3 regions of the Bacillus sp. Pc3 genome follow, and region 3 is predicted to be linked to each of the others. Evidence: predicted binding sites of a transcription regulator. Region 3 holds the regulator's gene; each other region holds the start of a gene.

Region 1 (7,696 bases), 950 kb from region 3:
CAAAGCTTCCATTGAAAAGATGGATATTGCGGGACCCGGCTTTATCAACTTTTACATGAACAACAGCTACTTAACAAAACTGATTCCGTCCGTGCTTGAAGCGGGTGAACATTACGGAGAGACAAACATCGGACAAGGCGAAAAGATTCAGGTCGAATTCGTATCAGCCAACCCGACGGGAGATCTTCACTTAGGCCATGCGCGCGGCGCGGCGGTAGGTGACGCGCTGTGCAGCGTTCTTTCTAAAGCGGGCTATGATGTGAGCCGCGAATACTATATTAATGATGCGGGCAACCAGATTAACAACCTGGCGCTTTCCGTTGAAGTCCGTTATTTTGAAGCGCTCGGTCTCGAGAAACCGATGCCGGAAGACGGCTACCGCGGCGAGGATATTATCGCCATCGGGAAAAAGCTTGCCGAAGATTTCGGCGACCGTTTCGTACACGAAGAGGAGAGCGAACGTCAGGCGTTTTTCCGTGAATACGGCTTAAAGTACGAGCTTGATAAACTTCGCTCCGACCTGGAAAATTTCCGCGTGCCGTTTGACGTATGGTATTCTGAAACGTCCCTGTACGAAAACGGAAAAATTGATCAGGCGCTCGAGACGCTTCGCGAAAAGGGCCATGTATACGAAGAGGACGGCGCGACATGGTTCCGCTCCACAACGTTCGGCGACGATAAAGACCGTGTGCTGATCAAAAAAGACGGCTCATACACTTATCTGCTGCCGGATATCGCATACCATAAAGACAAACTTGACCGCGGATTCGACAAGCTCATCAATGTATGGGGCGCGGATCACCACGGGTATATTCCGCGTATGAAAGCGGCAATTGAAGCGCTCGGTTACAAGAAAGGCACATTGGAAGTTGAGATCATTCAGCTCGTTCATTTATACAAAAACGGCGAAAAAATGAAGATGAGCAAACGTACGGGGAAAGCCGTAACGATGCGCGACTTGATTGAAGAAGTCGGCTTGGATGCCGTGCGTTATTTCTTCGCGATGCGCAGCGCTGATACGCACATGGATTTTGACTTGGATCTTGCCGTATCCACATCTAACGAAAACCCTGTGTATTATGCACAATACGCACATGCACGTATTTGCAGCATGCTTCGCCAAGGGGAGGAGCAGGGACTTAAACCGGCGGCAGATCTTGATTTCAGCCATATTCAATCAGAAAAAGAATATGACCTGCTGAAAACGATCGGCGGCTTCCCTGAGGCAGTGGCAGAAGCGGCGGAAAAACGCATTCCTCACCGTGTCACAAACTATATTTATGATCTGGCTTCCGCTCTGCACAGCTTCTACAATGCGGAGAAAGTCATCGATCCGGAAAATAAAGAGAAGAGCCGCGCGCGTCTCGCTTTAATGAAGGCGACGCAAATTACGCTGAACAATGCGCTTCAGCTGATCGGCGTATCCGCTCCGGAAAAAATGTAATGATGATCAAAGGACAAAGTCTTCGGGCTTTGTTCTTTTTTTGTATATAAAGCGTGTGATGTAATTCACAATCCCGCACACTGAGTTTTTGTATGATAAGACTGATATTGAATCAGTGAAAGGGGCAAGCCGAATGATCAATCGTCAACATATTCAATTATCGTTGCAGTCATTAAGCTTAGTGGCAGGGTTTATGGTGTGGGTGCTGATTTCATCGCTCATTTCTCAAATGACATCAGATATTCATTTAAGCAAAGGCGAAATTTCATTGGTGACGGCGATTCCCGTTATTCTCGGATCGCTTCTCCGTATTCCTTTAGGATATTTAACGAACAGGTACGGGGCGCGGCTGATGTTTATGATCAGCTTCATCCTGCTTTTGTTTCCTGTATTTTGGATCAGTATCGCGGATTCTTTATTTGATTTAATCGCGGGCGGCTTTTTCTTAGGGATTGGGGGAGCGGTATTCTCCATCGGAGTGACGTCCCTCCCGAAATATTATCCGAAAGAAAAGCACGGTGTCGTCAATGGGATTTACGGTGCCGGAAACATCGGGACCGCCGTTACTACCTTTGCGGCGCCGGTTATCGCTCAAGCCGCGGGATGGAAAGCAACCGTGCAGATGTATCTTGTTTTGCTGGCTGTTTTCGCATTACTGCACGTTTTGTTCGGCGACCGGCATGAGAAGAAAGTCAAAGTTTCCATAAAGACACAAATGAAAGCCGTTTACCGAAATCATGTGCTGTGGATGTTGAGCCTGTTTTATTTTATTACGTTCGGCGCCTTTGTCGCCTTTACCATCTATCTTCCGAATTTTTTGGTTGAGCATTTTGGGCTGAGCCCTGCGGACGCCGGTCTGCGGACGGCCGGCTTTATTGCGGTCTCTACGCTGCTCAGGCCTGTGGGAGGGTTTCTTGCAGATAAACTGAGCCCGCTCCGCATTCTGATGTTCGTTTTCGCAGGGCTTACGCTGTCAGGGGTCATGCTGTCATTCTCCCCGACGATCGGCCTTTATGCGTTCGGATCGCTGACGGTGGCAGTCTGCTCAGGGATTGGAAACGGGACGGTATTTAAACTGGTGCCTTTCTATTTTTCGAAGCAAGCGGGGATTGCCAACGGAATTGTGTCTGCCATGGGCGGACTGGGCGGTTTTTTCCCTCCGCTGATTCTGGCAAGTGTATTTCAGGCAACAGGCCAATACGCGATCGGGTTTATGGCGCTTTCAGAGGTCGCGTTAGCCAGCTTTGTTCTTGTGATCTGGATGTATTGGCAGGAAAGAATGAAAACACATACGGAGAGAAACAGTCAGAGCCTCAATTCATAATGATCCATTCACAAGATTGTTAGTTTTTTCTGGGTGAGTGCAAATCAAGTCACGTTACAATATACATACGCAACGTGACTTTCTTCGAGGTGAGCTCATGAATATTCTCTCTGTCCGAAAATCTGATAAAGAACTTCTTTCCCGCGAACTGCATGAATTGCTGGAATCGATCAGTACGAAAAGGAAAATGAAAAAACATACTTATTTGTTTCAAGAAGGAATGGATGCAAAAGAGCTTTATCTGATTCAATCAGGACTCATTGAAATCGGCAAGCTGACGTCTGACGGAAAAGACCTGACGCTTAGAATCTGCCAAAAAAACGATATTGTCGGGGAATTGACGCTATTCACAGATGAGCCGAGATATATGCTCAGTGCGAAAGTGTTAGAGGATGGCGAGGTGCTCGTCATTAATAAAAACAAGCTGGAAAAGGAATTGATCCAAAACGGTGTTTTGACGTTTGAATTTATGAAATGGATGAGCACTCATCTTCGAAAAATCCAGTCCAAGATCAGGGACCTGCTTCTTCACGGCAAAAAGGGGGCGCTCTATTCCACCCTTATCCGCTTATCAAACAGCTACGGGGTGGAACGAAGTGACGGGATTCTGATTAACATTGTGCTGACAAATCAGGATTTGGCTAAGTTTTGCGCGGCGGCAAGGGAGAGCGTCAACCGCATGCTGGGAGACCTCCGCAAACAAGGGGTTATTTCGATAGACGAAACCGGAAAAATTATTTTGCACAAGCGGGACTATTTACGATGCGAGATCGAGTGTGAAAATTGTCCGCTGGAGATCTGCAATATTGACTGAAAAAAACAAGGGCAGCCGGTGTCCTTGTTTTTCAGCTTGTGATACATATACACATGACGGCGAAAAAGAAGCCGGCATTTACGATTTCCAGAATGCCGATCGTTTTCACCGGCCAGTCTCTTCCGTGAAAAAACCAGGCCCGCAGACTGCTTGGGATAAAAGAGAGAAACGCCCAGCCTGCCCCGAGAAGAGCCGATAAAAAGGGGAGCAAGAGGTGATATCCCCATGACCAGTATGCAAAGGTTCTGTTTTTTCTCTCCCGTATGACCGATTTCACATAAAAAGAACTCCCGACAAAAAATAAAGCGGATTGCAAGAATAGAAACCAGGCCCAGCCGTCAAGGGTTCCCGTTCCCAGCCAGCAGCTCGCAAGCCCGCCTGAACAAAAGAACAAAACACCCGCAATATCATTCGTGAGCGCCCGTTCGTTTTTTCGGCGGGCATAATGCGTATGTATGAGAAACAGCGGCAATAAAAAAACGCCGATCCAGACGAGCTGCGGCTTATGATAGACAGAAATGATCAAAAAGCAGCAGGCCGGAAAACCGTAATACCATATCCACTTTTGATAGGGCTGAAGCTGTTTCTTTTTCAAAGCGAGCGAAACGGGATAAACCGCTAAGTAAAGGAACAGCCAGCCCAGAAAGAGCGGAATATGCCAGAAAACCGGGCCACCCTTGACCATGCCGAGTAAAAATGGAATCAGCAGCATCGCCCATGCGCCGTGCTGCTTCGGAATCATCGCCTTCATCGAAACCCTCCTTTTTATTTCATTATAAGTACATACACTCTCCTGATAAGTGACTTTTATCATACAAGCTGTGAAATACATCACTGCCGCGTGGGCTCAATCGGGCTACACTAAAGCTATCCTTAGCACAGGAGGCTTTCCTATGAATCAGTGTGACTATTTATTATTTCTGAAACAACTTCCTATGTTTAATGAAGTGCCTCTGTCCATTGTCGAAACCTTGCTGAAAAACGGGACGTTTATCCGCGGCTCATCTGGCCAATCTCCATCCTTTCTTCATTCACAATCCGTTTATATTGTATTAAAAGGCAATATCCGTTTTACGGACAGCAGGCTCCCTGAAGGGTCGCAAACCGTTGCGCTGTGGGAAAAAGGCGATGTGTTTCCGATTGATGAAAAAGGCGGGCTCTATTTATCGCCTTTTATCTCAGTCAATGCCTCACCGGATATTCTGGTACTTCATATTCCATATTCCGTATTTAAGAAAATGATGTCTTACGATCCGCGGCTGCAAATGAACTTTTTGGCGATGCTTCAGCAAAATGTCTTCTGTTCCTATCAGTTGTTTTTGCGGTATCTGCATACATCACGGGATGAAAACGCCGAACCCGGTTCTTAAACAGAACCGGTTTTTTTTGATGACGCCGGGCGTCCCCATATCGTTTGAAAATCCTTCCTGCTGCTCTGTGTGAACGTTTTGTGAAAAAAGCAGAGTGTGTGACATAGTTCACAAGGTGATGCGACGTCTCTGTTTATAGTGTACATAGCATCACCTGACTCGGAAGGAGTGAACGATCATGAAGAAAAAGAAAATGAGTCCGTTGCTCAGGAGATTAAACTATTTTTCTCCTATCGAACATCATTCAAATAACCATAGCCAAACGACAAGCGAAGATCGTGATTGGGAGAATGTATACAGAAACAGATGGCAGTACGACAAAGTCGTTCGCTCCACCCACGGCGTCAACTGCACGGGTTCTTGCAGCTGGAATATTTATGTGAAAAACGGAATTGTCACGTGGGAAGGACAAAACTTGAATTATCCATCAACAGGCCCGGATATGCCTGATTTCGAACCGAGAGGCTGCCCGCGGGGGGCCAGTTTTTCATGGTACATTTACAGCCCGCTCCGTGTGAAATATCCATATGTACGCGGTGTGCTGATCAATTTATGGCGGGAAGCATTGCAGGCGCATCAAAATCCGCTGGATGCCTGGAAATCGATCGTTGAAAACCCTGAAAAAGCGAAGTCCTATAAACAGGCAAGAGGGAAAGGCGGCTTTGTCCGCGCGGAATGGCCGGAGGTGCTGAAGCTGATTTCAGCCTCTCTGCTGTATACAGTGATGAAATACGGGCCTGACCGGAATGTCGGTTTTTCTCCGATCCCGGCGATGTCCATGATCAGCCACGCATCAGGTTCGCGATTCATGTCGTTAATCGGCGGCCCAATGCTCAGTTTCTATGACTGGTATGCGGATCTTCCGCCGGCGTCCCCGCAAATTTGGGGCGACCAGACGGACGTTCCGGAGAGCAGTGATTGGTACAATTCAGGCTATATTATCACATGGGGCTCCAACGTTCCGTTAACGAGAACGCCTGATGCGCATTTTCTGGCGGAAGCCCGCTATAAAGGCGCTAAAGTCATTTCGATCAGTCCCGATTTTGCGGAATCCTCAAAGTTCGCAGATGACTGGCTGAGTATCCGCCAGGGGACTGACGGGGCGCTTGCGATGGCGATGGGTCACGTCATTTTGCAGGAATTTTACGTGAACCAAGAAACTGAACGTTTTATTGAGTACGCGAAGCAATACACCGATTTTCCATTCTTCGTCACTCTTTCAAAAGAGAACGGCGTGTATACAGCGGGACGGTTTCTGCATGCAAAAGACATCGGGCGGCAGACAAAAAATGATCAGTGGAAGCCGGCGGTCTGGAATGAACAGACAGGTGCGTTTGCCATACCGCAAGGCACAATGGGCTCCCGCTGGGACGGGCAGCAGAAATGGAATCTGCACATGATCGACGAAGACACCAGGGAACAGATTGAGCCCCGTCTCTCAGTGCTCGGAATAGAGGACGAAATCGGCTCAGTGCGCATTCCGTATTTTTCAGATGACGGAAACAAAGTGCTTGAGCGGGATCTTCCTATTAAAAAACTGGACCTGAACGGTGAAGAGACGTACGTCACGACCGTGTTTGACTTGATATTGGCCAACTACGGCGTGAACCGGGGCATCGGCGGACAATCAGCCGCATCCTATGATGATCCCCGTCCGTTCACACCTGCCTGGCAGGAACAGATTACGGGAATTAAAAGAGAAGCCGTTATTCAGATTGCCAGGGAGTTTGCCCAAAATGCGATCGACACAGACGGCAGATCCATGATTATCGTAGGGGCTGGCATTAACCACTGGTTCAACTCCGACACGATTTACCGTGCGGTGTTAAATCTTGTTTTACTCGTAGGCGCCCAAGGTGTAAACGGCGGAGGCTGGGCCCATTACGTGGGGCAGGAAAAACTCCGTCCGGCTGAAGGGTGGCAGACGATTGCAACCGCAAAGGACTGGGAAGGCGTGCCTAAGCTGCAAAACGGCACCTCGTTTTTCTACTTTGCGACAGACCAGTGGCGTTATGAAGACCAGCCGATCAGTGACTTGGCTTCACCGATCGCCGCGTCATCCCGCTACAAGCATCACGCCGATTACAATGTGCTGGCGGCGCGATTAGGGTGGCTTCCGTCTTACCCGACATTCAATCAAAACGGCATTGATCTGTACAAAGAAGCTGAGAAAGCGGGGGCGGCGACACCTGAAGACGTAGGTGCGTACGTGGCCTCACGGCTTCAAGAAAAAAAACTGAAATTCGCGATTGAAGACCCTGACAATGAAGTGAATTTCCCAAGAAATCTCTTCGTATGGCGGGCAAATCTGATCTCAAGCTCAGGGAAAGGGCATGAATATTTTCTCAAGCATCTGCTGGGGACGACGAACGGTCTGATGAATGACGACAGCGACAGCATCCGCCCTGAAGAAATCAAATGGCGGGAGCAGGCGCCGGAAGGCAAGCTCGACTTGTTAATCAATCTTGATTTTCGAATGGCGGGTACGGCGCTGTATTCCGATATCGTGCTGCCGGCGGCGACATGGTATGAAAAACACGATCTCAGCAGCACGGATATGCATCCGTTTATTCATCCATTTGCTCCGGCCATCTCGGCGCCGTGGGAATCGAAGTCAGACTGGGATATTTTTAAGGCGCTGTCAAAAGCCGTTTCCGATCTGGCGGAAGAAGTCGATATGGAGCCGGTAAAAGAGGTAGTCGCAACGCCGCTCCTCCACGACACCATGCAGGAATTGGCGCAGC
Region 2 (7,696 bases), 300 kb from region 3:
GGGAATGGGCCGGTAGCTTGGCGGTTTTCTTCATTATAATTGTTTATTATTGCATCAGGGCGGGAGCGTCGGGAATGCTCATGCCGAGAATAGACACCAAAGAAGAACTGCAAAAGCGGGTGAAGCAGCAGCGGATAGATTCAATTGCGGTCACTTTTGCGGTAGCGGCGATTACGATGTACGACAGGGGGTTTCCCCATACATTCTTTGCTTGGCTGAAAATGATCTTTCTTTTTATCGTCTGCGGAGGCATTCTGTTTCTGCTTCGGTATGTCATTGTGAAGCTGTCTTACAGAAGAGCGATAAAAGAAATAAAAAAGAAATCATCTTGACAGGTGGTTTCTTTTTTTGTTTGAAAGCGGGAAGTCTTTTTAATTGATAGGAATATAGATTTGAATTCACTCTGCCACGTTGCTTTGATAGAGAGAGTGTGATAAGTTGAAATGTAAGCGTTAACAAAATTATCCAGTCTTCACAACAGTTGAAAGGAGCTGAAGAAAGAGTAAGAGGAATTTTTGACTCCGCAGTCAGTCTTCAAAAATGAAATAAGGAGTGTCAAAAATGTTTGAAAAACGATTCAAAACCTCTTTACTGCCGTTATTCGCCGGATTTTTATTGCTGTTTCATTTGGTTTTGTCAGGCCCGGCGGCTGCAAACGCTGAAACTGCAAACAAATCGAATAAGGTGACCGCGTCATCGGTCAAAAACGGGACCATCCTTCATGCATGGAATTGGTCGTTCAATACGTTAACACAAAATATGAAAGATATTCGTGATGCGGGCTATGCAGCCATTCAGACGTCTCCGATTAACCAAGTAAAGGAAGGGAACCAAGGAGATAAAAGCATGAGGAACTGGTACTGGCTGTATCAGCCGACATCGTACCAAATCGGCAACCGTTACTTAGGCACTGAACAAGAATTTAAGGACATGTGTGCAGCCGCGGAAAAGTATGGCGTAAAAGTCATTGTCGATGCGGTTATCAATCATACTACCAGCGATTATGGCGCGATTTCTGACGAGATTAAGCGTATTCCAAACTGGACCCATGGAAACACACAAATTAAAAATTGGTCGGATCGATGGGACGTCACTCAAAATTCCTTGCTTGGGCTGTATGATTGGAATACACAGAATACTGAGGTGCAGGCCTATCTGAAACGTTTCTTGGAAAGAGCATTGAATGACGGAGCAGACGGATTCCGCTATGATGCCGCCAAGCATATAGAGCTTCCGGATGATGGGAATTACGGCAGCCAGTTTTGGCCGAATATCACAAATACATCGGCGGAGTTCCAATACGGAGAAATCCTGCAAGACAGCGCGTCCAGAGATACTGCTTATGCGAATTATATGAATGTGACGGCTTCTAACTACGGGCATTCCATCAGATCCGCTTTAAAGAACCGTAATCTGAGTGTGTCGAATATCTCCCGTTATGCATCTGACGTGTCTGCGGACAAGTTAGTCACATGGGTGGAATCACATGATACGTATGCCAATGATGATGAAGAGTCCACATGGATGAGTGATGACGATATTCGTTTAGGCTGGGCAGTGATTGGTTCCCGCTCAGGAAGCACGCCTCTTTTCTTTTCCAGACCTGAGGGCGGAGGAAATGGTGTAAGATTTCCCGGAAAAAGTCAAATAGGAGATCGCGGGAGCGCCTTATTTAAAGATCAGGCGATTACTGCGGTCAATACATTTCACAATGTAATGGCCGGGCAGCCTGAGGAACTCTCGAATCCGAATGGGAACAACCAAATCTTTATGAATCAGCGCGGCTCAAAAGGCGTTGTGCTGGCAAATGCAGGATCCTCTTCTGTCACCATCAATACTTCAGCGAAATTACCTGACGGCAGGTATGATAATAGGGCCGGCGCCGGTTCATTTCAAGTAGCGAACGGCAAACTGACAGGTACGATCAATGCCAGATCGGCGGCTGTTCTTTATCCTGATGATATTGGAAATACGCCTCATGTCTTTCTTGAGAATTACCAAACGGGGGCAGTCCATTCTTTCAATGATCAGCTGACGGTCACCCTGCGTGCAAATGCGAAAACAACAAAAGCCGTTTACCAAATCAATAATGGGCAGCAGACAGCATTTAAGGATGGAGACCGACTAACGATCGGGAAAGGAGATCCAATCGGCACGACATACAACATCAAATTAACCGGAACGAACGGCGAGGGTCCAGCGAGAACCCAAGAATACACATTTGTCAAAAAAGACCCGTCCCAAACCAACATCATTGGCTATCAAAACCCGGACCATTGGGGCCAGGTAAATGCTTATATCTATAAACATGATGGAGGCAGGGCCATAGAATTAACCGGATCGTGGCCGGGGAAAGCAATGACTAAGAATGCAAATGGAATGTACACGCTGACGCTGCCTGCGAATACGGATACGGCCAATGCCAAAGTGATTTTTAACAATGGCAGCGCCCAAGTGCCCGGACAGAACCAGCCCGGCTTTGATTATGTGCAGAATGGTTTGTATAACAACTCCGGTTTGAATGGTTATCTTCCGCATTAATGGATAGGGCCATCATCACATCAGCGTGCCGGCAAACCCCCGCTTCTGGGAAAGGGACAGCGCGTCTTCAATCACGCTGAAAAGATGACAACATCCTAAAACGGTTCCGTTTTAGGATGTTGTCAACAATCTGGAAACCATCACCGATATTTTTTTGTTCAAAAATCAAACTTTTCTCTTGCAAAAGTTTGTGAAGTGTTGCACAATATAAATGTGAAATACTTCACAAGATAAAAACAGACACCACGAAACACTGGAGGATGAGCATACATGATGAACGAACGAGTGAACAAAGTAGCATTAATCGGAGCAGGTTTTGTTGGAAGCAGTTATGCATTTGCGTTAATTAACCAAGGGATCACAGATGAGCTTGTGATCATTGATGTAAATAGAGAAAAAGCCATGGGAGATGTCATGGATTTAAATCACGGAAAGGCATTTGCGCCTCATCCGGTCAAAACGTCTTACGGCACATATGAGGATTGTAAGGATGCCGATATCGTGTGCATCTGTGCAGGAGCCAATCAAAAACCGGGTGAAACGAGACTTGAGCTGGTCGAAAAAAATCTCGCCATTTTTAAAAGCATTGTCGGTGAAGTAATGGCAAGCGGATTTGACGGCATCTTCCTCGTTGCCACAAACCCGGTCGACATTCTCACTTATGCGACATGGACATTCAGCGGGCTGCCGAAAGAACGCGTCATCGGAAGCGGCACGACACTGGATTCTGCGCGATTCCGTTATATGCTGAGCGAATACTTCGGAGCCGCTCCGCAAAACGTACACGCCCACATTATCGGCGAGCATGGCGATACCGAGCTTCCTGTATGGAGTCACGCCAATATCGGCGGAGTGCCGGTGCAGCAATTGCTGGAGAAAAATGCAGCTTACAAACAGGACGAGCTGGATCAGATCGTTGACGATGTGAAAAACGCGGCCTACCATATTATCGAGAAAAAAGGCGCGACATATTACGGAGTGGCGATGAGCCTCGCCCGCATCACAAAAGCGATTTTGCGTAATGAAAACAGCATTTTAACCGTCAGCACATATCTGGACGGCCAATACGGTGTAAACGACGTCTTTATCGGCGTTCCGGCCGTCGTCAATCGGAACGGCATCGCAGGTGTGACGGAACTTGAGCTGAATGAAACAGAACAGGCTCAATTCAGCCGCAGCGCAAACGTGCTGAAAGATATTCTCGCTCCGCATTTCGCAGAGTAAACAAAAAAGCAGTACATGACAAACGCCATGTACTGCTTTTTTTAATTCGCTTTTTTCGCCATTTCCTGAGAGGTTTTTACTCTCGCTTTTCCCATAAACAAAATGGTAACGGCCGCAATGACGATCGGCGCCAGCGCAAGCGTAAATACATATGTGATGCTTTGCGACATGGCGTCAATAATGCGATCCAGAATGTGCGGCGGAATATGGGCGCGCGTGCCGGCCTGGAAAATCTCCTGCGGATTTCCGATGTTCTGCATCGCGCCGCCCGCTCCTTTCATGCCGCTGAATGAATCTGTGAGCTTATTGGTAAACACATTCGTCTGGATGGTTCCGAAAATCGTCACACCGAGCGTCATACCGAATGATCTCAAAAACGAGTTTGTTGAGTTGGCGCTTCCGCGGTAACGCGGCTCCAGATCGTTCATGGACGCGGCCGGCAGCAGTGAGAAGTTGAAGCCGACACCGAATCCGGAGATCAGCATGAATACCGTCAGCATTGTACGCGCCGTATCCGGTGTCATATTGGAAAGCAGCAGCATTCCGATAAAGAAAGCGACCACGGAAATCAGCATTAAAGTGCGGAACCGCACTTTTGTCTGGAAAATTCCGCCGATCATACTTCCGATAACAGAGCCGATCATCATCGGCGTCAAAATAAAGCCCGCGCTTGTCGCGGTGCTTCCGTACACAGCCTGAACGAAGATCGGGATAAACACCGCTAAAATGACGAACGTGGCTCCGTAAAGGAACGCCAGAATCTGTGCCGTAGCAAATAAACGGTTTTTAAACATCCAAAATGAGATAATCGGTTCTTCCGCTTTTCTTTCCACAATAAAAAAGGCGATAAAGAACACGGCGAACACAGCGAACAGACCGATGATCTGCACGGAGTTCCAATCATATGTTTTTCCGCCGAGCTCAAGAGCGAACATCAGACCGACAATGGAAACCACCAGCGTGATTGCGCCGGCCCAGTCGATTTTCTGCTTCTTGTGTTCAAGGGATTCTTTATAATAACGAAGAATAAAAAACAATGATAAAATACCGATCGGCACGTTGATGTAAAACACCCAGTGCCAGCTGATGGAGTCGGTAATGAGCGCGCCTAAAAGCGGCCCGAGAACGCTGGACAGGCCGAAAACGGCACCGAACATGCCCGACATTTTTCCGCGTTTTTCCGGCGGGAATAAATCAAAAATGATCGTGAAGGCGATCGGCATCAGCGCGCCTCCGCCGATTCCCTGAATGACGCGGTAAATGATGAGCTGATCCATTGTTTGGGCGATTCCGCATAACGCGGATCCGATTAAGAAAAGAATAAGACCGAATAAAAAGAAACGTTTGCGTCCGTACATATCGGACAGTTTTCCGTAAATCGGCATACCGGCCATAACGGCTACCATGTATGATGCCGTCACCCACGCGAACTTATCGAAACTTCCGAGGTCCGCCACGATATTTCCCATCGCAGTGGCAACGATTGTATTATCCATAGCCGACATTAAAATGCCCAGCAAAAGACCGATGACGACAAACTTCGTCGAGGCGTCCTTCGCGGCTGTTTGTTCCATGCTTTTTCCTCCCATACTTACTTTTAATCATTAAATTTGCTATGATCATATTAGATTTGCCGAAAATTATCTTGATCGTCAAGATAAATTGATTTTATAGGGAGGCCTGTCAGTTGTCAACAAGAAATACCAGAAGCGAGACGGAGGAAACCGCGATACAGTTATTCCGAAAGATGGCCACAAGGACGATCCTGTTTCATCAGGCGGCCGCTCAATCTCTCGGTCTGTTTCCAACCGATTTAAAATCAGCTGATATCTTAAATGAAGCAGGCCCGATGACCGCAGGCGAGCTTGGGAAAAAAACCGGTCTCAGCACAGGTTCGGTAACGGCGCTCATTGACCGGCTCGAAAAAGCGGGATATGTCATGAGGAAAAAAGACCCCGAAGACAAACGTCGGGTGATTATCGTGCCGCTGACAGCCGGAAAGGCGAATGTGAAGCAATTGTTCAGCTCCTTATCCCAGTCTACGATCAGCCTTTGCCGGCAATATAAAGAAGAAGAACTGCGGCTGATATTCGATTTTTTAGGAAAAGCGACGGACATGATGGAAGACGAGCTTGAGAAATTAAAATAATATATCATAGCACGGCCCATTCATGAATAACTTGTACAAGTTGCATGAATGAGGGGGAAGTCAATGAACATCTTTTTAAGCTACATCGTTCTCGGGCTGTCATTGTCAGCACCTGTCGGACCGGTCAATGCGGCGCAAATTGACAAAGGCATCAAAAACGGCTTTTGGCATGCATGGATTTTCGGTCTTGGCGCCATGGCCGCGGATGGGCTGTATATGATTCTGATCTATTTCGGGCTGTCTCAATTTTTGACCGCTCCTTTTGTAAAAACGTTTTTGTGGCTCTTCGGTTTTTTCGTGCTGACCTATACGGGAGTCGAAACGCTAAAAAATATCAGGGAAGCCATGAATGTCAGAAGCGGAAAAGGAAAACCGGCTTTTTACAAAACATTCGGCGCGGGATTTTTTATTTCTCTTTCCAATCCGCTGAGCATTTTATTCTGGCTCGGCATATACGGCAGCATCCTCGCTAAAACCGCTGAATCCTTCGATGCAAATCAGCTTTTGATTTACAGCTCCGGCATTCTTCTCGGCATTTTGATCTGGGATTTCTGCATGGCGGTCGCCGCGAGCACTTTCAGAAATCTCCTTCATGAAAAAGCGCTCCGCTGGCTGACGGGAGCGGCGGGTGTGTCTTTGATCGTTTTCGGGTTTTATTTCGGATGGCAGGGGATTCAAATGCTCATCTCATAAATAGAAGAGTCACCCATCGCCTATCTCCATCATAACGTATCATGACGATACTGGAGGTGGGCCGATGGCAAGCGAGCTGTACACAAAAAGTTGCCTTGAGGAAAAGTTATTGGATCTGCCAAATTGGCAGAGAATCGCTTTTGAGCTTCTATCAGAAAAAGTAGGCGATAAAGCGGACGCGTTTCCGTGCATTCCCGGACGTCAGGGATTTTTGACAGATCAGCTCCGGATATCCTTTGCGGGTGATCCCCGCGAAGAGGGAACCCCGGAGGAAGTGGGACTACTGCTGTCCGAGTACGGAAAGATCTCAAGGAATACCGGAAAATACGCGTCGCTGCTTGTGATTTTTGATACGCCTGAGGATTTAGCTGAGTATTATTCCATTGAGGCGTATGAAGAGCTGTTCTGGTCTTTTTTAAACCGGCTGAGCGGCTGCGATCCGAAAGACTGGCCGGAAGACATACCGGAAGACCCTGAACATTATAAATGGGAGTTCTGCTTTGACGGCGAGCCGTATTTTATTCTGTGCGCGACGCCTGCGCATGAAGCGAGACAAAGCAGAAGCTTCCCGTTTTTTATGCTCGCGTTTCAGCCGAGATGGGTTTTCGAAGGATTAAATGATTCAACCGCGTTCGGACGAAACATGAGCCGGCTGATCAGAAAACGCTTAGAGGCGTATGATGAAGCCCCTCTTCATCCCCGATTGGGGTGGTACGGAGGAAAAGACAATTTAGAATGGAAGCAATATTTCCTCCGTGATGATGAGACGCAAGTGTCAAAGTGTCCCTTTTCTTATTTGAAGAGACTGTTTAAACCGACGAAATAAGCTATGATCCGGCAGGGCTGTGTCCCTGCTTTTTTTGTACGATCCATGTCACGATCGCAATGACGGCGAGAAAACAAAGGCTGACCAGAAAACCGGGCCGGCTCGATTTCTCAAACAGCGTCCCGGAGACGGCCGCGACAATCAGCACAAGGGCGATAACAATCTGTACGGTTCCCATCTTTGTCGTTTCGAGCAGTTTCTTGCCCGAGAACAAAATGAACAGCCACGTATAAAGAAGCATCAGGCCCGCCGCGGTCGTCATG
Region 3 (7,696 bases):
CAATTAATTATTGGAGGATTGTTTGTATGAGGAACCCAATGACTTGGGGCTTGATTTATTTCGCAGTCGGCTGTATCTTTACGTATTTGGCCGCAAGCTCTCCGGGAAGCATGTGGTCTTTTTATTCCATACTGCTGATGGTTTTCGCCGCTTATAATATCAGCATCTCGTTTAAAATGTTCGCTTTCTCATTTAAAGTGAAGAAAAATCAAAAATAAAAGAAAAGCCATTTCTCATCATTGAGAAATGGCTTTTTTTATGCTGATACGTCCTGATCGGATTCACTGCTGGTCTGCCTTTTCCGATACGCCGCTTTTGAGATAAGAATGCTGATCTCATATAAAATGCAAAGCGGAATGGTAATCATCAAGTGAGACAGCAGCTCAGGCGGCGCAATCATCGCGGCGATCACAAGCAGCACAAAATACGCGTACTTCCTGATCTTCGATAAAAACATCGGCGTGATAACACCGAGTCTCGTTAAAAACATGATCAGCACCGGCATCTGAAACAGCAGTCCGAACGGAATCGTCAGCTGCAGCAGAAAATGAAAGTACTCGGTGATCCCGATCACCTGGTTGACATCGAGGTCATTCGAGACCCGCTTCATAAAATCAACGACCAGCGGAAATAAAATATAATAAGAAAACGACACACCGCCGACAAACAGCACGATCGAAATCGGAATATAGCTGAGTGTTACTTTGCGCTCCTTCTCATACAGGCCCGGGCTGACAAACGCCCAAATCTGATAGAGAATAATCGGCGAAGTCAAAATGATGCCGATGATAAACGCGAACTGCAAAAAGATAAACAGCGGATCCGTCAGGTTAAAAGCATTAAGGGTGAGCTCTTTTACTTCATCGGCTTTTTGAAGATACACAATGATAGGTTTTGCCAGAAAAAAGCCGGCAATAAAGAAAACCGTAAAGGATAACGCCACAATCAGCAATCGTTTCCGAAGTTCGGCAATATGCTCCACAAGCGTCATTTGATTCACTCTCATACGCGTCATCCTATCTTACTGTTCTTCTTTCTTTTTTTCCTCTTCTTCACCGGCTAATCCCTTAGTAGCGTTCTTAAATTCACGAAGCGTGTCCCCCGCCGCTTTTCCTAATTCGGGAAGCTTCTTCGGACCGAAAATAATCACCGCCACCACACCGATAACCGCCAGGCTTCCAGGACCGATCATGTGCAGCTCCTCCTTTCGCTATTCAATTTCTTCCAAAACAGAATAATGCTTCAAGAAATAAACCAATGATTGAAGCTCTACAGCTAAATCTATATGATGAATTCGAATGTGATCCGGCACATTCAAACGGGCCGGCGTAAAGTTAAGGATTCCCTTGATTCCGAGCGACACGAGCCGGTCGGTGATTGACTGGGCGGCAACCGCCGGAACGGTAAGAATCGCCACGGGTTCATCCTTAATGTGAAGCTCTAAATCATTAAGATCAAAGACAGGCACACCGCCTACCTCAGTTCCTATTTTACTCTGATTCACATCAAAAGCCATAGATATTTTTGTGTTATTATTTTTTGTGAAATTATAGTGAAGAAACGCCGTCCCTAAATTCCCGACACCGATCAAAATGACGTTCGTCGTTTCATCCTGATCCAGTGTTTTTCTGAAAAATGACAGCAGGTAATCCACATTATAGCCGTATCCTTTTTTGCCGAGCGCCCCGAAATAGGAAAAATCCCGGCGGATCGTGGCCGAATCGACTTTTACCGCGTCGCTCAGTTCAGCTGATGAAACGCGCTGTTTTCCTGACGCGTGTAAATTCTTTAAAAAGCGATAATAAAGCGGCAGCCGTTTTGCCGTCGCCTGTGGAATTTTTGATTGATCCTTGTTCATGATTGGTCCTCCACTTTATACTCAGATGCATCTCTTTTAAAATCACCGTTTTTGCCTCCTGTTTTTTCCATGAGGCAGGTCGGGCCGATGACCATTCCTTTATCCAGCGCCTTACACATGTCATACACGGTCAAAGCGCAGACTGAAGCGGAAGTTAGCGCTTCCATTTCCACACCTGTACTCCCTTTCGTTTTTACGCTAGCCTGTATATGAAGAACGGCTTCGGAATCCTTTTCCTCCCAGCCGAATGAAATGTCGACGCTGCTTAAAGAAAGCGGGTGGCACATCGGGATAATCGCTGACGTCTGCTTTGCGGCCATAATTCCGGCCACCTGTGCGACAGCCAGCACGTCTCCTTTTCCGATCTCGCGGTTTTTGATTCTGCTGTACACGTCATGCTTCATGTGTACGCTGGATATCGCAGCGGCAGTACGGACTGTTGAAGATTTATCGCTTATATCCACCATGCGGGCACGGCCTTCTTCATTAAAATGAGAAAATCCATTCATATTTAAACTCTCCTTACTTCTGATCATACACTATTTTCTCCCTGATGTCTTATCCTATAATGTTCCAATTCTGATGTATTGTTTGCTGACAGCAGGTTGATAAGCTACACTTAACTTATTATAACAGAGGTGAAATAATATGATGATCTTACAAATTAATCAGCTATCCAAATCTTTTGGCGCTGATCCTATTTTAAACAATATAAAGCTTGAAGTCAGATCTCGGGATCGCATCGCCATAGTAGGCAGAAACGGAGCCGGCAAATCAACTCTCCTTAAAATTATCGCAGGTCACCTTTCATATGAAAAGGGTGAATTAATCAAACCGAAAGAATTAACGATGGGATACCTTGCCCAGCACACAGGCTTGGAATCCCAGCTTACCATAAAAGAAGAACTGCTGAGCGTTTTTGATTTCCTGAAAGCAATGGAAAAAGAGATGCGCTCTATTGAAGAAAAGATGGCCACGGCCGCCCCCGCGGATCTTGAGACGCTGATGAAAACCTATGACAGGCTTCAGCAAGATTTCAAGGATAAAGGCGGCTATCAATATGAAGCGGATGTCCGATCTATCCTTCACGGCCTCGGCTTCGGAAAATTTGACGATTCCGTGAAAGTGCAAAGCCTGAGCGGCGGCCAGAAAACAAGACTTGCGCTCGGAAAACTGCTGCTGACCCAGCCTGATCTGCTTATTCTGGATGAACCGACGAACCATCTCGACATCGATACGCTTACATGGCTTGAGCATTATTTACAGGGATATTCAGGCGCCATTCTGATCGTCTCCCACGACAGATACTTTCTTGATAAAGTCGTCAGCCAAGTGTACGAGGTCTCACGGACAGAAAGTAAAAAATATCTCGGCAACTACAGCGCCTATTTAGAACAAAAAGCTGAGCAGTACGAGAAAGACCTGAAGCTGTATGAAAAACAGCAGGACGAAATCGCCAAGCTTCAAGATTTTGTCGACCGCAATCTGGCCAGAGCTTCTACAACGAAAAGAGCCCAAAGCAGACGAAAACAGCTTGAACGGATGGACGTCATGGCAAAGCCGCTCGGTGATGAAAAATCAGCCGCCTTCCGTTTTGACATTACAAAACAGAGCGGAAACGACGTCCTGCGCGTACAGGATGTTTCCATCAGCTATGACGGCCAGCCGCCGCTCTTGAAAAACCTGACCTTCGGCATTACAAGAGGCGAAAGCGCCGCCCTCGTCGGACCGAACGGAATCGGCAAATCAACCTTGCTGAAAACCATTATGAACACGCTCAGCCCCGAATCCGGATCGATCACGTACGGTTCCAATGTCACAATCGGCTATTATGATCAGGAGCAGGCTGAACTGACCTCGTCCAAACGCGTGCTGGACGAGCTGTGGGATGAATATCCGGACATGCCGGAAAAAGAGATCAGGACATGCCTCGGCAACTTCCTGTTCAGCGGAGACGATGTCCTGAAACCTGTCCGTTCTCTAAGCGGCGGTGAGAAAGCAAGAGTCGCGCTTGCCAAGCTGATGCTGCAAAAAGCAAACTTTCTCATCCTTGATGAACCGACAAACCACCTTGACCTGGACAGTAAAGAGGTGCTGGAAAACGCCCTGATCGACTACCCGGGAACACTGTTATTTGTATCGCATGACCGCTACTTTATTAACAGGATCGCCACAAGAGTGCTGGAGCTGTCACCTGATCATGCAGAAGAATATTTGGGTGACTATGACTATTACACCGAGAAAAAAGCCCAGCAGCTGGAACTGGAAGAAATGAAGCGGCAGGAAAAAGAGCAGGCTCAGCCTGCCGGCAAGGTCAAACAGGATACGAAAAGAACTTACGAGGAAGAAAAAGAATGGAAGAAGAAAGAACGGCAGCGCCTGAGACGCATTGAAGAAATTGAAGCTGCCGTCTCATCCGCCGAAGAGAAAATCAGCGCCAATGAGGAGCTGCTGTGCGATCCTGACGTGTATCAGGATCATGAAAAGGTACAGACCATTCATGCGGAGAATGAAGCTCTGAATCAAGAGCTCGAAAACTTATTAGCAGAATGGGAGGAACTCTCCTCAGAAGAATAGAAAAAGTCAAGCACCTCTTTAAGGGGTGCTTTTTTATCCACAGCTATCCTCCTTGTCAGCCATGTAGGTAAACGTTTTATACACACTATCCACAAAATTTTCTGACTTTATCCACTTTACTAACAACTTACAGCCCCTTATCCAGCCTGGATTTTTGGATATATTCACAATCCTGTGGATATGTTAGAATTATCTGTTAATAAGTAAAAAAAAGCCTCACGTTTTACAACGTGAGACGATCAAAGGATGTTAATTCCAAACCGGGCTGTCCGTTCATATCATATGAGCCCCGAATCCCCTTTTCAAAAGCAACGGTTCCGGCAGCCGCAATCATCGCTGCATTGTCCGTGCATAAAGAAAGCGGCGGGATGATAAGCTCGGGATCTCCCGAATGGCTGAATTCCTGCTGCAGTGCGGCTCTCAGCCCTTTGTTAGCGGCTACGCCCCCTGCCAGCAGCACTTGTTTCACCCCGTATTCTTTCGCGGCCTTAGAGGTTTTTGCCGTCAGTACATCAATGACACTCTGCTGAAAGCTTGCGGCAAGATCCTCCGGAGGAATCACCTCATTTTTTTGCGAGGCGTTATGAAGCGTGTTAATCACGGCTGACTTCAGGCCGCTGAAGCTGAAATTGTAAGACCCTTCTTCCAGCCACGCACGCGGAAGCGGAATGGAATCCGTTCCCACAGCAGCCAGCTTATCAATCTGCGGCCCTCCCGGATAAGGAAGCCCCATCGTTCTTGCCACTTTATCGTAAGCTTCGCCTGCGGCATCATCCAGTGTTTCACCGATAACCTCGAATGAACCGTGCTCTTTCATATAAACCAATTCCGTATGTCCGCCTGACACAACCAAAGCAAGCGCCGGGAATTGAAGCTCTCCTATCAGCCTGTTTGCATAAATATGGCCCGCGATGTGATGGACGCCGACTAATGGTATTTGATGGGCAAAGCTTAACGCCTTTGCCGCATTGACTCCGATTAACAGGGCTCCGACAAGTCCGGGTCCTTCCGTTACGGCAATCGCATCAAGATCATCAAAGCCCATCTCCGCTTTTGAAAGAGCTTCCTCAATCACAAGGGTAATCTGCTCCACATGATGTCTGGACGCTATTTCAGGCACGACCCCGCCGAAACGTTTATGGCTTTCAATTTGAGAAGCGACAACGTTTGAAATAATTTCATTCCCGTTTTTTACGACTGAGGCCGCTGTTTCATCACAGCTTGTTTCGATTCCTAATACATAAATATCTTGTTTTTCACTCATGTAATGTCACCCACATTAATAACGCATCTTCTCCGTTATCTGTATAGTATTGTTTTCTGATTCCTCCGGCCTGAAGACCGAATTTTTTATATAAGGATTGGGCGGGATGATTTGAGACCCTGACTTCGAGAGAGAGCCTTCTTGCCTTTTTTTCTCTGCACAATTCTATCGCAGAGCGAAACAGCGCTTCTCCCAATGATTGGCCCCGATATTCCGGCTTAATGGCTATGTTCGTAATCTGCGCGTCATCTATAATAATCCAGATTCCGCAATACCCCGCCAGACAGCCGTCCTTTTCAATGACAAGGTAGTGGGCATACGGATTTTCCAAAAGCTCATGATAAAATGAATCCTTCGTCCACGGAGAAGTAAAGGATGCTGTTTCAATTTCATAAATTTGATCAATATCTTCCGGACGCATGCTTCGAATCGCCGTTTTCGTTTTCATCCCTATCACCCTATTTTTGAGATTCCATCCATTTCGCTTCAGCCTCTGCCAGACGCAAATAATCCGGAACAAGGCTGTGGACATCCCCTTCCTCTTTTTCCAAGCCTAAAAACGCCAGCTCTGACGGCCGCGGATTATGCTGTGCAGCCGTTCCAATCACTGCTTGAGATGTCAATTCATGAAGAATGGTTTCTTCATGAATGGCTGTATCGTGCCCTAAAAATAAAACCGGAGACGCTTTTTCTTTCAGCATGCCGAGCCAATCAGTCAAAAGGACATTCTGATCAGGAATAACGGATCGTAATCGGCCGTCCTGATATTCATAAAGCCCCGTATATACCTGTCCGCGCCGGGCATCAAATAACGGGCAGATCAGTCCTTGAAAGTGCCGTCCGTTAGCCGCCAGCACCTCCAGACTCGAGACAGCGGAAACCGGAAGCTTCAGCGACCATGCCAATGTTTTTGCCAGCGTCACACCGATTCTGACACCTGTGTACGAACCCGGTCCTTTCGCTACCGCTATTTTCGTAAGGTCCTGCGGTGTTAGGCCGCAATCCTTCAGCAATGAATTGACAGCAGGCATGGCCCGCACGGAATGATTCTTTTTTAAATATGTAATATACTCCGCCATCACCGTTTTGTCACGAACGAGCGCGGCACCCAGTGTGTAATTTGACGTATCAATTGCCAGTATTGTCATGTTTATTTATCTCCTCACAAAGCGTTTCATACCGTGTTCCGCAAGCCGTAAAGGTAATGTCCCTTGCCTCATCACCGGCTCTTGTGATGACGATCTGCAGCCGTTCAGCAGGCAGCTGATCCTGAATTAAATGAGCCCATTCAATTAAACAGACGCCTTGTCCCTCAAAATATTCTTCAAGCCCTAAGTCTTCGCTTTCATCCTCCATACGATACACATCCATATGATATAGAGGAAGCGAACCGTCATGGTATTCTTTTATAATTGTAAAAGTCGGGCTGTTTACCACTCTCGTGATTCCCAGTCCTTCGGCAAAACCCTTTGTAAAAGTCGTTTTTCCCGCACCTAAGTCGCCTTCCAGTGTCAAAATGTCTCCCGGCTTTGCCAAAGAAGCGGCAAGCTTGGCTACGGCTTTCGTTTCTTCGGGGTTTTTCGTTCTCCATTGTAATGTCTTCAAAGTGAGTCACCCGTCTTATTTAAAATGATTGTATCCTTTTTTCTCAAGGACGATTTGTCTCTGATCATTGGCTGTCAAAAGAACACATGCTTCCTTCCGTTCAGATACCGCTCCTATCTTCGCAATCGGAATGCCCGATTGAGTGCAGTAATCAAGCAAAGAGGCCCACTCTTGCTGAGAAACCGTTCCAACCAATTCAAAATCTTCACCGCCGAATAACACCCATTTCTTCCACTCAGAATCTGCCTCAGGCAAATCCGGATGCACCGGCAGAAGTTGTTCTTTAATTTCTATCGTAACTGAACTTGCCGCAGCTATTTCATGCAGCTCACTGGCCAATCCGTCACTGATATCATTCAGAGCCGCGCGCTGAAGCTGAGAGCAGAAGCGGC

What was found. The regulator Rex, encoded in region 3, represses fermentation and respiration genes when NADH is low (regulators of the CRP and FNR family bind a similar motif). The targets are predictions, from matches to a motif close to TTGTGAAATATTTCACAA.
Region 1: the regulator Rex is predicted to act here: its motif matches at 4,402-4,419, upstream of SB24_RS11475 (YwiC-like family protein).
Region 2: the regulator Rex is predicted to act here: its motif matches at 2,753-2,770, upstream of SB24_RS08160 (L-lactate dehydrogenase).

The regions. Positions count from the first base shown of each region.
Region 1 covers NZ_CP010406.1:2,403,805-2,411,500, forward strand. Annotated here, with positions in the region: gene argS (arginine--tRNA ligase) at 1-1,444, shown strand, start outside; gene narK (nitrate transporter NarK) at 1,578-2,768, shown strand; gene SB24_RS11470 (fumarate/nitrate reduction transcriptional regulator Fnr) at 2,866-3,582, shown strand; gene SB24_RS11475 (YwiC-like family protein) at 3,614-4,333, opposite strand; gene SB24_RS11480 (cyclic nucleotide-binding domain-containing protein) at 4,476-4,952, shown strand; gene SB24_RS11485 (nitrate reductase subunit alpha) at 5,131-7,696, shown strand, end outside.
Region 2 covers NZ_CP010406.1:1,758,697-1,766,392, reverse strand. Annotated here, with positions in the region: gene SB24_RS08170 (DUF6773 family protein) at 1-332, shown strand, start outside; gene amyE (alpha-amylase) at 562-2,541, shown strand; gene SB24_RS08160 (L-lactate dehydrogenase) at 2,812-3,765, shown strand; gene SB24_RS08155 (MDR family MFS transporter) at 3,807-5,339, opposite strand; gene SB24_RS08150 (MarR family transcriptional regulator) at 5,453-5,914, shown strand; gene SB24_RS08145 (LysE family translocator) at 5,978-6,607, shown strand; gene SB24_RS08140 (YqcI/YcgG family protein) at 6,672-7,433, shown strand; gene SB24_RS08135 (amino acid permease) at 7,435-7,696, opposite strand, start outside.
Region 3 covers NZ_CP010406.1:1,455,906-1,463,601, forward strand. Annotated here, with positions in the region: gene SB24_RS06635 (CPBP family intramembrane glutamic endopeptidase) at 1-30, shown strand, start outside; gene SB24_RS06640 (YdiK family protein) at 27-218, shown strand; gene tatC (twin-arginine translocase subunit TatC) at 257-1,015, opposite strand; gene SB24_RS06650 (twin-arginine translocase TatA/TatE family subunit) at 1,022-1,192, opposite strand; gene SB24_RS06655 (redox-sensing transcriptional repressor Rex) at 1,211-1,858, opposite strand; gene moaC (cyclic pyranopterin monophosphate synthase MoaC) at 1,855-2,367, opposite strand; gene abc-f (ribosomal protection-like ABC-F family protein) at 2,507-4,435, shown strand; gene tsaD (tRNA (adenosine(37)-N6)-threonylcarbamoyltransferase complex transferase subunit TsaD) at 4,659-5,699, opposite strand; gene rimI (ribosomal protein S18-alanine N-acetyltransferase) at 5,692-6,147, opposite strand; gene tsaB (tRNA (adenosine(37)-N6)-threonylcarbamoyltransferase complex dimerization subunit type 1 TsaB) at 6,158-6,847, opposite strand; gene tsaE (tRNA (adenosine(37)-N6)-threonylcarbamoyltransferase complex ATPase subunit type 1 TsaE) at 6,828-7,304, opposite strand; gene thiL (thiamine-phosphate kinase) at 7,320-7,696, opposite strand, start outside.